2 regions of the Streptomyces sp. NPDC007872 genome follow, and region 2 is predicted to be linked to the other one. Evidence: riboswitches for the same ligand, from Rfam matches in the RefSeq annotation. Region 2 holds a riboswitch; the other holds the start of a gene.
What was found. A riboswitch is a leader RNA that binds a small molecule or an ion and turns the genes downstream of it on or off. The one in region 2 is predicted to bind thiamine pyrophosphate.
Positions count from the first base shown of each region.

Region 1 (5,841 bases), on a different contig from region 2:
TTCCTGGCGACGTTCGTGTCGCTGCTGCTCGCCGCGGACGACGGCCCGTGGCGGGTGCTGACCTTCCTGCTCCTGACGGTGGTCAGCGACACCGGGGCGTACGCGATCGGCTGGCGCTTCGGCAAGCGCAAGCTGGCGCCGAGGATCAGCCCCGGCAAGACCCGCGAGGGCCTGGTCGGCGCGGTGACGTTCGCGATGGCGGCGGGCGCGCTGTGCATGCAGTTCATGATCGACGACGGGGTCTGGTGGCAGGGCCTGATCCTCGGCCTCGCGGTGGCGGCGAGCGCGACGCTCGGCGACCTCGGCGAGTCGATGATCAAGCGCGACCTGGGCATCAAGGACATGGGCACGCTGCTGCCCGGACACGGCGGCATCATGGACCGGCTGGACTCGCTGCTGCCGACGGCGCCGGTGGTGTGGCTGCTGCTCGCGCTGTTCGTGGGCACCGGCTGACCTGCGGTTCTTCGGACGAGGGGCCCGTTGTCCACAGGACGGCGGGTCCCTCTTCGTATCTCTGCGACACTGGTAGCACCATGCCCAAGCCCGGAGAACTCACTTTCGTCGCCCCCCGCGGAGCCAAGAAGCCGCCGCGGCACCTCGCCGACCTCACGCCCGCCGAGCGGAAGGAGGCCGTCGCCGCGATCGGCGAGAAGCCCTTCCGCGCCAAGCAGTTGTCCACGCACTACTTCGCGCGGTACGCGCACGACCCCGCGGAGTGGACCGACATCCCGGCCGCCTCGCGGGAGAAGCTGGCCGGGGAGCTGCTGCCCGACCTGATGTCCGTGGTGCGGCACATCTCGTGCGACGACGACACCACCCGCAAGACCCTGTGGCGGCTGCACGACGGCACGCTCGTGGAGTCGGTGCTCATGCGCTACCCGGACCGGGTGACCATGTGCATCTCCTCGCAGGCCGGCTGCGGGATGAACTGCCCGTTCTGCGCGACCGGACAGGCCGGCCTCGACCGGAACCTGTCGACCGCCGAGATCGTGCACCAGATCGTCGACGGCATGCGGGCCCTGCGCGACGGCGAGGTCCCCGGCGGCCCGGCGCGCCTGTCGAACATCGTGTTCATGGGCATGGGCGAGCCGCTCGCCAACTACAAGCGGGTCGTCGGCGCCGTCCGCCGCCTCACCGACCCCGAGCCGGACGGCCTGGGCCTGTCCCAGCGCGGCATCACCGTCTCCACCGTCGGGCTCGTGCCCGCCATGCTGCGCTTCGCCGACGAGGGCTTCAAGTGCCGCCTCGCGGTCTCCCTGCACGCCCCGGACGACGAGCTGCGCGACACCCTCGTGCCCGTCAACACGCGCTGGAAGGTGCGGGAGGTCCTCGACGCGGCCTGGGAGTACGCGGAGAAGTCCGGGCGCCGGATCTCCATCGAGTACGCCCTCATCCGGGACATCAACGACCAGGCCTGGCGCGGCGACCTGCTCGGCAGGCTGCTCAAGGGCAAGCGGGTGCACGTCAACCTGATCCCGCTGAACCCGACGCCCGGGTCGAAGTGGACCGCCTCCCGCCCGGAGGACGAGAAGGCGTTCGTCGAGGCCATCGCCCGCCACGGCGTGCCGGTGACCGTGCGCGACACCCGGGGCCAGGAGATCGACGGCGCCTGTGGACAGCTCGCGGCCGCCGAACGCTGACCTTGTACTCTGAGCTCGAACACATCTTCATAGCCATTCCGACAGGGGAGCGCCACAGCGCTGAGAGTGCGGTGACCGTCAGACCGCAGACCCTCTGAACCTCGCCCAGGTCATTCTGGGTAGGGAGTTCGGTCGTAACTCGAGCTGTTGCGCCCTGCCCGCGTCCGGTCCGCCGGACGGGGCGGGGCCGCGTCTCTTCCTGGTCCCACCCAGGAGGAAATCCAGTGAGCATCAAGAAGCAGGCCGCCGTCGCGGTCCTCGCGGCGCTCGGCGTCACCGCCCTCGCCGCCTGCGGCACCGACGACGCCGGCGAGGCCGCCGGCAAGTCCGGCGCGCCCGCGCCGAAGACCGTGACCCTGGTCAGCCACGACTCGTTCAACGCCTCCAAGGAGGTCCTGGCCGAGTTCACGAAGCGGACCGGGTTCACCGTCAAGGTCCTCAAGGCCGGGGACGCCGGCGAGGCCGTCAACAAGGAGATCCTGACCAAGGGCTCCCCGCAGGGCGACGTCTTCTTCGGCGTCGACAACACCCTGCTCTCCCGCGCCCTCGACAACGGGATCTTCGTGCCGTACGAGGCGAAGGGCCTCGACCGGGTCCCGGCGGAGTACCGCCTCGACAAGGAGAACCGGGTCACCCCGATCGACTCCGGCGACATCTGCGTCAACTACGACAAGAAGTACTTCGCCGACAAGAAGCTGGCGCCGCCGGTGACCTTCGACGACCTGGCGAAGCCGGCGTACAGGGACCTGCTCGTCGTCGAGAACCCGGAGCGCTCCTCCCCGGGCCTCGGCTTCCTCCTCGGCACGGCCGCGAAGTACGGCGACGACGGCTGGCAGGACTACTGGAAGAAGCTCAGGGCCAACGGCGTGAAGACCGTCGACAGCTGGGAGCTCGCCTACAACCAGGAGTTCTCCGGCTCGGCCGGCGGCAAGCAGGCCAAGGGCGACCGGCCGCTGGTCGTGTCGTACGCCTCCAGCCCGCCGGTCGAGGTGCTGTACGGCGAGCCGCAGCCGAAGGTGGCGCCCACCGGCGTCTCCACCGGCACCTGCTTCCGGCAGACCGAGTTCGCGGGCCTGCTGAACGGGGCGAAGAACCCCGAGGGCGGCAAGGCGCTGATCGACTTCCTGATCTCGAAGACGTTCCAGGAGGACATGCCGCTCCAGATGTTCGTCAACCCGGTGGCGAAGGACGCGGCCCTGCCCGAGCTGTTCACCAAGCACGGCGTGGTCGTGGAGAAGCCGGAGACCATGGCGCCCGGGAAGATCGCCGAGAAGCGCGACGCGTGGATCCAGCAGTGGTCGTCGCTCGTCCTGAAGTAAGGCGCGACGCGCGCGGGAACGCGGCGCGGCTCGGGCTCATGGCCCTGCCCGTCGCGTTCTTCGCGGTGTTCTTCGCGTGGCCCGTCGTGTCCATCGTGGACCGGGGACTGCGGCCCGACGGCGACTGGCGGTTCGGCCGGATCGGCGAGACGCTGAGCCGTCCGGACATTCTCGACGTGCTCGGCTTCACCGCCTGGCAGGCCCTCGCCTCCACCGGCCTCACCCTGCTCGTCGCGCTGCCCGGCGCGTACGTCTTCGCCCGCTTCGACTTCCCCGGCAAGACCGTCCTGCGGGCCGTGGTCACGGTGCCGTTCGTGCTGCCCACCGTCCTGGTCGGCACCGCCTTCCTGGCCCTCGTCGGCCGGAACGGGCTCACCGACGAGCTGTGGGGGCTGCGGCTCGACACGAGCGTGTGGGCCATCCTGCTCGCCCACGTCTTCTTCAACTACGCGGTCGTCGTCCGGACCGTCGGCGGCCTCTGGGCGCAGCTCGACCCGCGCCAGGAGGAGGCCGCCCGGGTCCTCGGCGCCTCCCGCTTCACGGCCTGGCGGACGGTGACGCTGCCCGCGCTCGTCCCGGCCGTGTCGGCGGCGGCCCTGATGGTCTTCCTCTTCACCTTCACCTCCTTCGGCGTCGTGCAGATCCTCGGCGGGGACGCGTACACGACCCTGGAGGCGGAGATCTACCGGCAGACCGCCCGGCTGCTCGACCTGCCGACGGCGGCCGTCCTCACCCTCGTGCAGTTCGCCGCGGTCGGCGCGATCCTCGCCCTGCACGCGTGGACGGTACGGCGGCGGGAGACCGCGCTGCGGCTCGTACCGCCGGAGCGGACCGCGCGCCGGCCGCGCGGCGCCGGGCAGTGGGCGCTGCTCGGCGGCGTCCTCGTCTCGGTGGCCCTCCTGATCCTGCTGCCGCTCGGGGTGCTCGTGGAGCGGTCGTTCGCCGGCCCCGGGGGGTACGGGCTCGGCTACTACCGGGCGCTCGGCTCGCTCGACGAGAGCGGGACCTTCCTGGTGCCGCCCCTGGAGGCGATCGGGAACTCGCTGCGGTACGCGCTGGCCGCCACCGCCATCGCCGTCGTGATCGGCGGGCTCGCGGCGGCGGCGCTCACCCGGCGGGCGGGGCGGCTCGTCCGGGGCTTCGACGCGCTGCTGATGCTGCCGCTGGGGGTCTCCGCCGTCACCGTCGGCTTCGGCTTCCTCATCACGCTCGACGAGCCGCCGTTCGACCTGCGCGCGAGCTGGATCCTCGTCCCCCTCGCGCAGGCCCTCGTCGGCGTCCCCTTCGTCGTCCGGACGATGCTGCCGGTCCTGCGCGCGGTCGACGAGAGGCTGCGGGAGGCGGCGGCCGTGCTCGGCGCCTCGCCGTGGCGGGCCTGGCGGGAGGTGGACCTGCCGCTGGTGCGGCGGGCGCTGCTCGTCGCGGCCGGGTTCGCGTTCGCCGTCTCGCTCGGCGAGTTCGGCGCGACCGTGTTCATCGCCCGGCCCGACAGTCCGACGCTGCCGGTCGCGGTCGCCCGGCTGCTCGGCCGGCCCGGCGAGCTCAACTACGGCCAGGCGATGGCCCTCTCGACGATTCTGATGGTGGTGTGCGCGGTGTCCCTGCTGCTGCTCGAACGGCTCCGCACCGACCGGACCCCCGGGGAGTTCTGATGCTGAGACTCGACGGGGCGACCGTACGGTTCGGGGCGCGGGCCGTGCTCGACGCCGTGGACCTGGAGGTCGCCGACCACGAGACCGTGTGCGTGCTCGGCCCCAGCGGCAGCGGCAAGTCCACGCTGCTGCGGGCCGTCGCGGGCCTCCAGCCGCTCGACGGCGGCCGGGTGTTCCTCGACGGCGCCGACCAGGCCGGGGTGCCGACGCACCGGAGGGGCGTCGGGCTCATGTTCCAGGACCACCAGCTCTTCCCGCAGCGGGACGTCGGCGGCAACGTCGCCTTCGGCCTGCGGATGCGGGGCGACGGGAAGGCCGAGCGGGCGGAGCGGGTGCGGGAGCTGCTCGACCTCGTCGGCCTGCCGGGCGCCGGGCGGCGGTCCGTGGCCGCGCTCTCGGGCGGCGAGCAGCAGCGGGTCGCCCTGGCCCGGGCGCTCGCGCCCCGGCCCCGGCTCCTCATGCTCGACGAACCCCTCGGCCAGCTCGACCGGGGCCTGCGGGAGCGGCTCGTCGTGGAGCTGCGGCAGCTCTTCGGGCGGCTCGGGACGACGGTCCTCGCCGTCACCCACGACCAGGGCGAGGCCTTCGCGCTCGCCGACCGGGTCGTGGTCATGCGGGACGGGCGGATCGCCCAGTCGGGGACGCCCGTCGAGGTGTGGCGCCGCCCGGCCTCCGAGTTCGTCGCCCGCTTCCTCGGCTTCGACAACGTGGTGCCCGCCCGGGTCACCGGGGCGGTCGCCGAGACCGTCTGGGGGAAGGTCCCGGTGCCGGAGGGCTCCCCGCAGGGCGAGCGGCGGCTCCTCGTCCGCCCCGGCGGCGTGCGCCCGGTCCCCGCCGGGGACGGTGCGGCGGCCTGGACGGTGGAGTCCCGGACCTTCCGGGGCAGCCACGTCGTCGTACGGCTCCGGCCGGCCGACGGCCCGCCCCTGGAGGCCGAGCTCCCGCTGCGGGACGCGCCCGAGGAGGGCGCGGAGACCGGGATCGCCTTCCGGCCGGAGGACGTGGTGGTGCTCGGCGACGACACGCCGTAGCGGGCACCGCGGGCGCGATGAGTTCCGCCCGCCGGGGGAGTCTCCCGTACGTCCGGCGTCTCCGCCGTCCGCACGCCCCGCACGTCCGGCACGCCCCGCACGGGAGGAACCCCATGGCCCAGTTGCTCAGAGTCCAGAACTTCAACGTCTCGTCCGACGGGTACGGCGCCGGGGAGGGCCAGAGCCTCGAACGGCCCTT
Region 1 covers NZ_JBIAEA010000001.1:1,164,574-1,170,414, forward strand. The annotation lists gene ACFYNX_RS04815 (phosphatidate cytidylyltransferase) at 1-453, shown strand, start outside; gene rlmN (23S rRNA (adenine(2503)-C(2))-methyltransferase RlmN) at 534-1,640, shown strand; TPP riboswitch at 1,674-1,784, shown strand; gene ACFYNX_RS04825 (thiamine ABC transporter substrate binding subunit) at 1,865-2,959, shown strand; gene ACFYNX_RS04830 (iron ABC transporter permease) at 2,998-4,611, shown strand; gene ACFYNX_RS04835 (ABC transporter ATP-binding protein) at 4,611-5,642, shown strand; gene ACFYNX_RS04840 (dihydrofolate reductase family protein) at 5,756-5,841, shown strand, end outside.
Region 1: it holds a riboswitch for thiamine pyrophosphate, as region 2 does, so the genes downstream of both, ACFYNX_RS04825 (thiamine ABC transporter substrate binding subunit) here and thiC (phosphomethylpyrimidine synthase ThiC) in region 2, are expected to answer to the same signal.

Region 2 (5,841 bases):
CCCCCTGACGCGCCGGACCGGCCCGCGACTCCCCCCCCCGGGGTCGCGGGCCGGCCCCTGAGCGAAAGAGTCCCGGGCGGACGGTTCCCGAGCGAACGGACCCCGGGCTGACGGGTCCCCTACTCCGCCAGCGGCAGGTACACGCGGTTGCCGCTCGCCGCGAACTCCTTCGACTTCTCCGCCATGCCGGCCTCGATCTCCTGCTCCGTACCGCCGTGTTCGCGGCGGATGTCCTGGGAGATCTTCATCGAGCAGAACTTCGGACCGCACATCGAGCAGAAGTGCGCGGTCTTCGCGGGCTCCGCCGGCAGCGTCTCGTCGTGGAACTCGCGGGCGGTGTCCGGGTCGAGCGCCAGGTTGAACTGGTCCTCCCAGCGGAACTCGAAGCGCGCGTCCGAGAGCGCGTCGTCCCACTCCTGCGCGCCCGGGTGCCCCTTGGCGAGGTCCGCCGCGTGGGCCGCGATCTTGTACGTGATGACGCCGGTCTTCACGTCGTCGCGGTTGGGCAGGCCCAGGTGCTCCTTGGGCGTCACGTAGCAGAGCATCGCCGTGCCCCACCAGGCGATCATCGCCGCGCCGATGCCGGAGGTGATGTGGTCGTAGGCGGGCGCCACGTCCGTGGTCAGCGGGCCGAGCGTGTAGAACGGCGCCTCCTCGCAGATCTCCTGCTGGAGGTCGATGTTCTCCTTGATCTTGTGCATCGGGACGTGTCCCGGGCCCTCGATCATCGTCTGGACGTGGTGACGCTTGGCGATCGTGTTCAGCTCGCCGAGCGTCTTCAACTCCGCGAACTGGGCGGCGTCGTTGGCGTCGGCGATCGAGCCGGGGCGCAGACCGTCGCCGAGCGAGTACGTGACGTCGTACGCCGCCAGGATCTCGCAGAGCTCCTCGAAGTGCGTGTAGAGGAAGTTCTCCTTGTGGTGCGCGAGGCACCAAGCGGCCATGATCGAGCCGCCGCGCGAGACGATGCCGGTCTTGCGGCGCGCCGTGAGCGGAACGTACGGCAGGAGCACGCCGGCGTGCACGGTCATGTAGTCGACGCCCTGCTCGGCCTGCTCGATCACCGTGTCCTTGTAGATCTCCCAGCTCAGCTCCTCGGCCTTGCCGTCGACCTTCTCCAGGGCCTGGTAGAGCGGCACGGTGCCGATCGGCACGGGGGAGTTGCGCAGCACCCACTCGCGGGTGGTGTGGATGTTGCGGCCGGTGGACAGGTCCATGACCGTGTCGGCGCCCCACTTGGTCGCCCAGGTCATCTTCTCCACCTCCTCCTCGATGGAGGAGGTCACGGCGGAGTTGCCGATGTTGGCGTTGACCTTCACCAGGAACCGCTTGCCGATGATCATCGGCTCGATCTCCGGGTGGTTGACGTTCGCCGGGAGCACGGCCCGGCCCGCCGCGATCTCCTCCCGCACGACCTCGGGGGAGACGTTCTCGCGGATCGCGACGTACTCCATCTCCGGCGTGATCTCGCCACGGCGGGCATACGCGAGCTGCGTCACCGCCTGGCCGGAGCGGCCCCGGCGCGGCAGGCGGGGGCGGCCGGGGAAGACCGCGTCGAGGTTCTTGAGCCCGCCGCCGCGCGGCGAGGTGTGCTTGATGCCGTCGTCCTCGGGGCGGGCCGGGCGGCCCGCGTACTCCTCGGTGTCACCGCGCGCGATGATCCAGTTCTCGCGCAGCGGCGGCAGGCCCCGCCGCACGTCGGTGTCGACGGTGGGATCGGTGTACGGGCCGGAGGTGTCGTACAGCGTGACGTCCCTGCCGTTGGTGAGGTGCACCTGACGGACCGGAACCCGCAGGTCGGGGCGAGAGCCCTGGACGTATCCCTTGTGCCAGCCCGGCGTGCGCCCGTCGGACTGGTCGTTCTGGTCGGAGGCAGGCGTGCGTGCGTCCTGAATGGTCATGAGACCGATCTCCCTACGCCGGCATTACCCGGTAACAGGTTCGGCGGTCGGCGCAGCCTCCTCCCGTACGTACATCGGTACGCGCGTACGGTGATCAGCGCCCTCTCAGCCCGGTGCTCCGAGCTCCCGCGTGTGCAAAGGTGCCACCACGCTAGCGTCATCCCGGGCGTGCTGAACAGTGGGCCCCCGCCGTTCTTGCGATGATCGGTCGGTGACTTCCCCCCAGCAGACCCCCGAGCCGCACGACCACTCCCACGGCACGGGCCCGTCGTCCCACGGCCCCGGACCCGGTTCCGGGCACGGTGCGGGCCAAGGGCACGGATCAGGCCATGGCCATGGATCCGGGCACGGGCACAGCCACAGTCATGGCCCCGCCGCGCCCGTGTCCCGGCACCTGCGCAAGGTCATCGCCGCCGTCCTGGTCCCCTTCGCCACCGCCGTCGTGGTCGGGCTGGCGGTCCTGTGGCCCGGCGGCGCCCCGGCGCACGAGCGCACCGGTGTCGGTTTCGACCGGCAGACCGAGCAGGGCGAGGTCGTCTCCGTCGAGTACGTCGACTGCAAGGTCGTGAACGCCGGTCAGGTCCCGCCGACCGGGGACACCTCCACCCCGGAGGGGCGCGAGGCGGTCGAAGCCCAGCAGGGGGAGTGCAAGAAGGCGAGGGTCCAGGTCACCACCGGACCGAACAAGGGGCGCGAGTTCACCGAGATCGTGCAGCCGGGAGCACCGCGCCAACTGGAGGAGGGGCAGGGCGTGGTGGTGGCGTACGCCCCCGACGCCCCGTACGACCTCCAGTACTCGGTGACGGACGTGAACCGCAAGGTGCCGTTGGCGGTGCTCGCCGGCATCTTCGCCCTCGCGGTCGTGGCGGTCGGGCGAATGCGGGGGCTCATGGCCCTGGTCGCGCTCGCCGTGAGTTTCCTGGTGCTGATGTTCTTCATCCTGCCCGCGATCCTGCAGGGGTCGAACCCGCTGGTGGTGGCGGTGGTCGGGTCGAGCGCGATCATGCTGATCGCGCTCTACATGTGCCACGGCCTCTCGGCCCGCACCTCGGTCGCGGTGCTCGGCACGCTGATCTCGCTGCTGCTCATCGGGCTGCTCGGCTCGCTCTTCATCGGCTGGGCCTCGCTCAGCGGCAACACGGACGACAACACCGGACTGATCCACGGGCTCTACCCGGACATCGACATGTCCGGTCTGCTGCTGGCCAGTGTGATCATCGGTTCCCTCGGTGTGCTCGACGACGTGACGGTCACCCAGACCTCGGCCGTCTGGGAGCTGCACCAGGCCGATCCGGGCATGGGGCCGCGCGGCCTGTACCGGGCGGGGATCCGGATCGGCCGCGACCACATCGCCTCGGTCGTGAACACGCTGGTGCTCGCCTACGCGGGCGCCGCGCTGCCCCTGCTGCTGCTCTTCTCCATCGCGCAGAGCAGCATGGGGACGGTGGCCAACAGCGAGCTGGTGGCCGAGGAGATCGTCCGGACGCTGGTCGGTTCGATCGGTCTGGTGGCGTCCGTCCCGGTGACCACGGCGCTCGCGGCGCTCGTGGTCTCGGCCGATCGCGCCGAGGGCACCGACCGCCCGGGGACCGGCGGCCGGAAGACCTCGTCGGGGCGGGGCGGACGGCGCCGCCGCGCCAAGTGACGGAAGGGCGAGGAGTGGTACGTCCGGTTCGTCGGCGTGCCGGCTCGGGGGGTCGGCTACGCAGAAGGGTCCGGATCAGGACAACTCGACGCCGGTGCGGCGGTTTCAGGCCGGGCCGGCGTTCTCCTCGGCCAGGATCCGGCCCAGCGCCGCCTCCAGGTTGTCCTCGAAGTCGCCGAGTGCCCGTTCCTGACCGAGCGGCACCAGCTTGTCCGTACGGTCGAGGAAGGCGACGAGCGGTGGCGCGCTGGCCCGGAACAGGGCGCGGTCACCGCCGACCTGGAGCCGGATGGAGACGTCCGAGAGCCGCTCGGGCTCGGTCGGGGCGATGTGCACATCGCCGTCCCCGCTCGGCCGGTTGATCCCGTCGAGCAGCAGTTCGCGGCCGAAGGCCCAGGTCACGGGTGCGTCCCCGGGGAGATGGAACGTCATCCGCACCGCGTAGGGATCCCGGGTCTCATACCGCAGTTCGACCGGGATCTTGAAGGAGAGCTCCTCGGAGACGAGGAAGCTCATCAGGACCTCGGCCTGAACCGACTCTCGCATCATGTACCCCGCAGTAGATGAAGCAGTTGTGTAAACACCGCTGCTGAAAGCTGTGACCGAAACGGCCAGGAATGATCCCCCGTGGCCCTCTTGACGCAATCGTGCTGTAAGCACTAGCAGATCACAAGGAGTGATTTTTCAAATACTGATAGAGAACGCGAGTGATCCGAAGAGCTTTCCGATCTCGGTGCGTAGTCGATCGACTGCTGGGAGCAACCGTTCTTGCTGGTGGAGGGGGAGGGAAAGGGCGATTGCGGCCGCCATGGAGCCCGCGGTGAGGGGGATTGCGGCGCAGACCGTGCCGAGCGCATATTCCTGACGCTCCACCAGGGGCTCCATTCTCCCCAAACCGCCCAAACGATCCAAAAGCGCACTTCGGTTACTCACCGTGTACGGAGTGATGGATTCCACCGGGTGGCGGTCAAGGTGGTCTTGACGAGTTCCCGGATCAAGTTGGCTCAAGATGCACTGCCCGATCGCGTGGGCGTGCGCCGTCTCGCGGAAATCGGCCCATTCCTCCACGGCGGGGATGGAGGGGGTGTCGGCGACGGCGACGAGTTCGACCTCTCCCTCCCGGTAGACGGCGAAGTAGACCGGGACGCCGAGCTCGTCCCGCCAACGGGCGAGAGAGTTCTCGATCTTGATGCGACGATTCTGCACAGCTCCGCCGGCGGCGAGCCCGATGACGGCGTCCCCCAGGACGAACACGCCCTTCTCGCGGAGCAGATAGCCCTCGTGCGTCAGGGTGCGGAGCAGGTGATACGTGGTGGGGAGCGGAAGGCCCGTCTCGCGGGCGAGCTGTTTCGCCGGGGCGCCGTCCGGGTGGGAGGCCACGGCCTCCAGGAGTCTCAGCGCGCGCTGCACCGAGCCGATCAGGGTTGGAGCGGTCGTCCGCGTAGCCATGGCCAAAGGTCACCCCCAGGCGTGACGACGGATGCGTCGCACCCGCCCGCGGGGGCCGCCCCCGCGCCCGCCGGGCCTGGGAAACCGCTGGTCAGTAAGGAGGTCTACGCCTGTAGTCCCCATCGCGGCGGAGAGATTCCACTCTAGTGGCAGCCTTCGGGCCCCCACCCCGTTCCGCCCGGCCCGTTCCCCCGCCCGGGCTAACACTCTCCGCTGCCGCCATACCGATGAGTGGCTTGTGCTACCGGTGCTCGTGCCCGGCCACCGGCCCTCCCCGGCGGCCCTCCGCTACCAGTCCTCGCGCGAGCGGCCGGAGGAGCTGAACTTCCGTACGACGTAGAGCAGTCCGGCGACGAGGGCCACGAGGAGCAGCACCTTGAAGAGCAGACCGATCACGAAGGTCAGGACGCTGGTGATCAGTCCGCCGAAAACGAGCAGGACGAGGGCGGGTATGGCGACCCACTTCACCCACCAGGGCGTCCCCGCGAGCATCTCCCGTACGGCCATCGTCCTACCTCGCTTCCCGAAGGTCCGTTCCGCGCACTCCGCGCCGAACACCCTCAAGGCTAGGCGTCCGCAGGGGCCGTCGGTGGCCGTGGGGCCCCCGCTCTCCCCTGATCCGTCCCCTAGGGGGACCGGGCCCGTCCCCCGGATCCGGCCCCGGGTTCCTCAGCCCTCCGGGGGCGAGAAGACCACCATGACCCGCAGGTCCTCGCTGATGTGGTGGAACTTGTGCTCCACCCCGGCCGGCACGTAGACCACGCTGCCGCGCGCCACCTGGGTCGTCTCCGTCCCGACCGTGATCGCCGCCCGGCCGCTCACCACGAAGTACACCTCGTCCTGGCG
Region 2 covers NZ_JBIAEA010000005.1:201,178-207,018, forward strand. The annotation lists gene ACFYNX_RS19505 (hypothetical protein) at 1-8, shown strand, start outside; gene thiC (phosphomethylpyrimidine synthase ThiC) at 120-1,901, opposite strand; TPP riboswitch at 1,895-2,041, opposite strand; gene ACFYNX_RS19515 (YibE/F family protein) at 2,080-3,546, shown strand; gene ACFYNX_RS19520 (SsgA family sporulation/cell division regulator) at 3,652-4,092, opposite strand; gene ACFYNX_RS19525 (helix-turn-helix domain-containing protein) at 4,231-4,995, opposite strand; gene ACFYNX_RS19530 (DUF5326 family protein) at 5,284-5,502, opposite strand; gene ACFYNX_RS19535 (cupin domain-containing protein) at 5,665-5,841, opposite strand, start outside.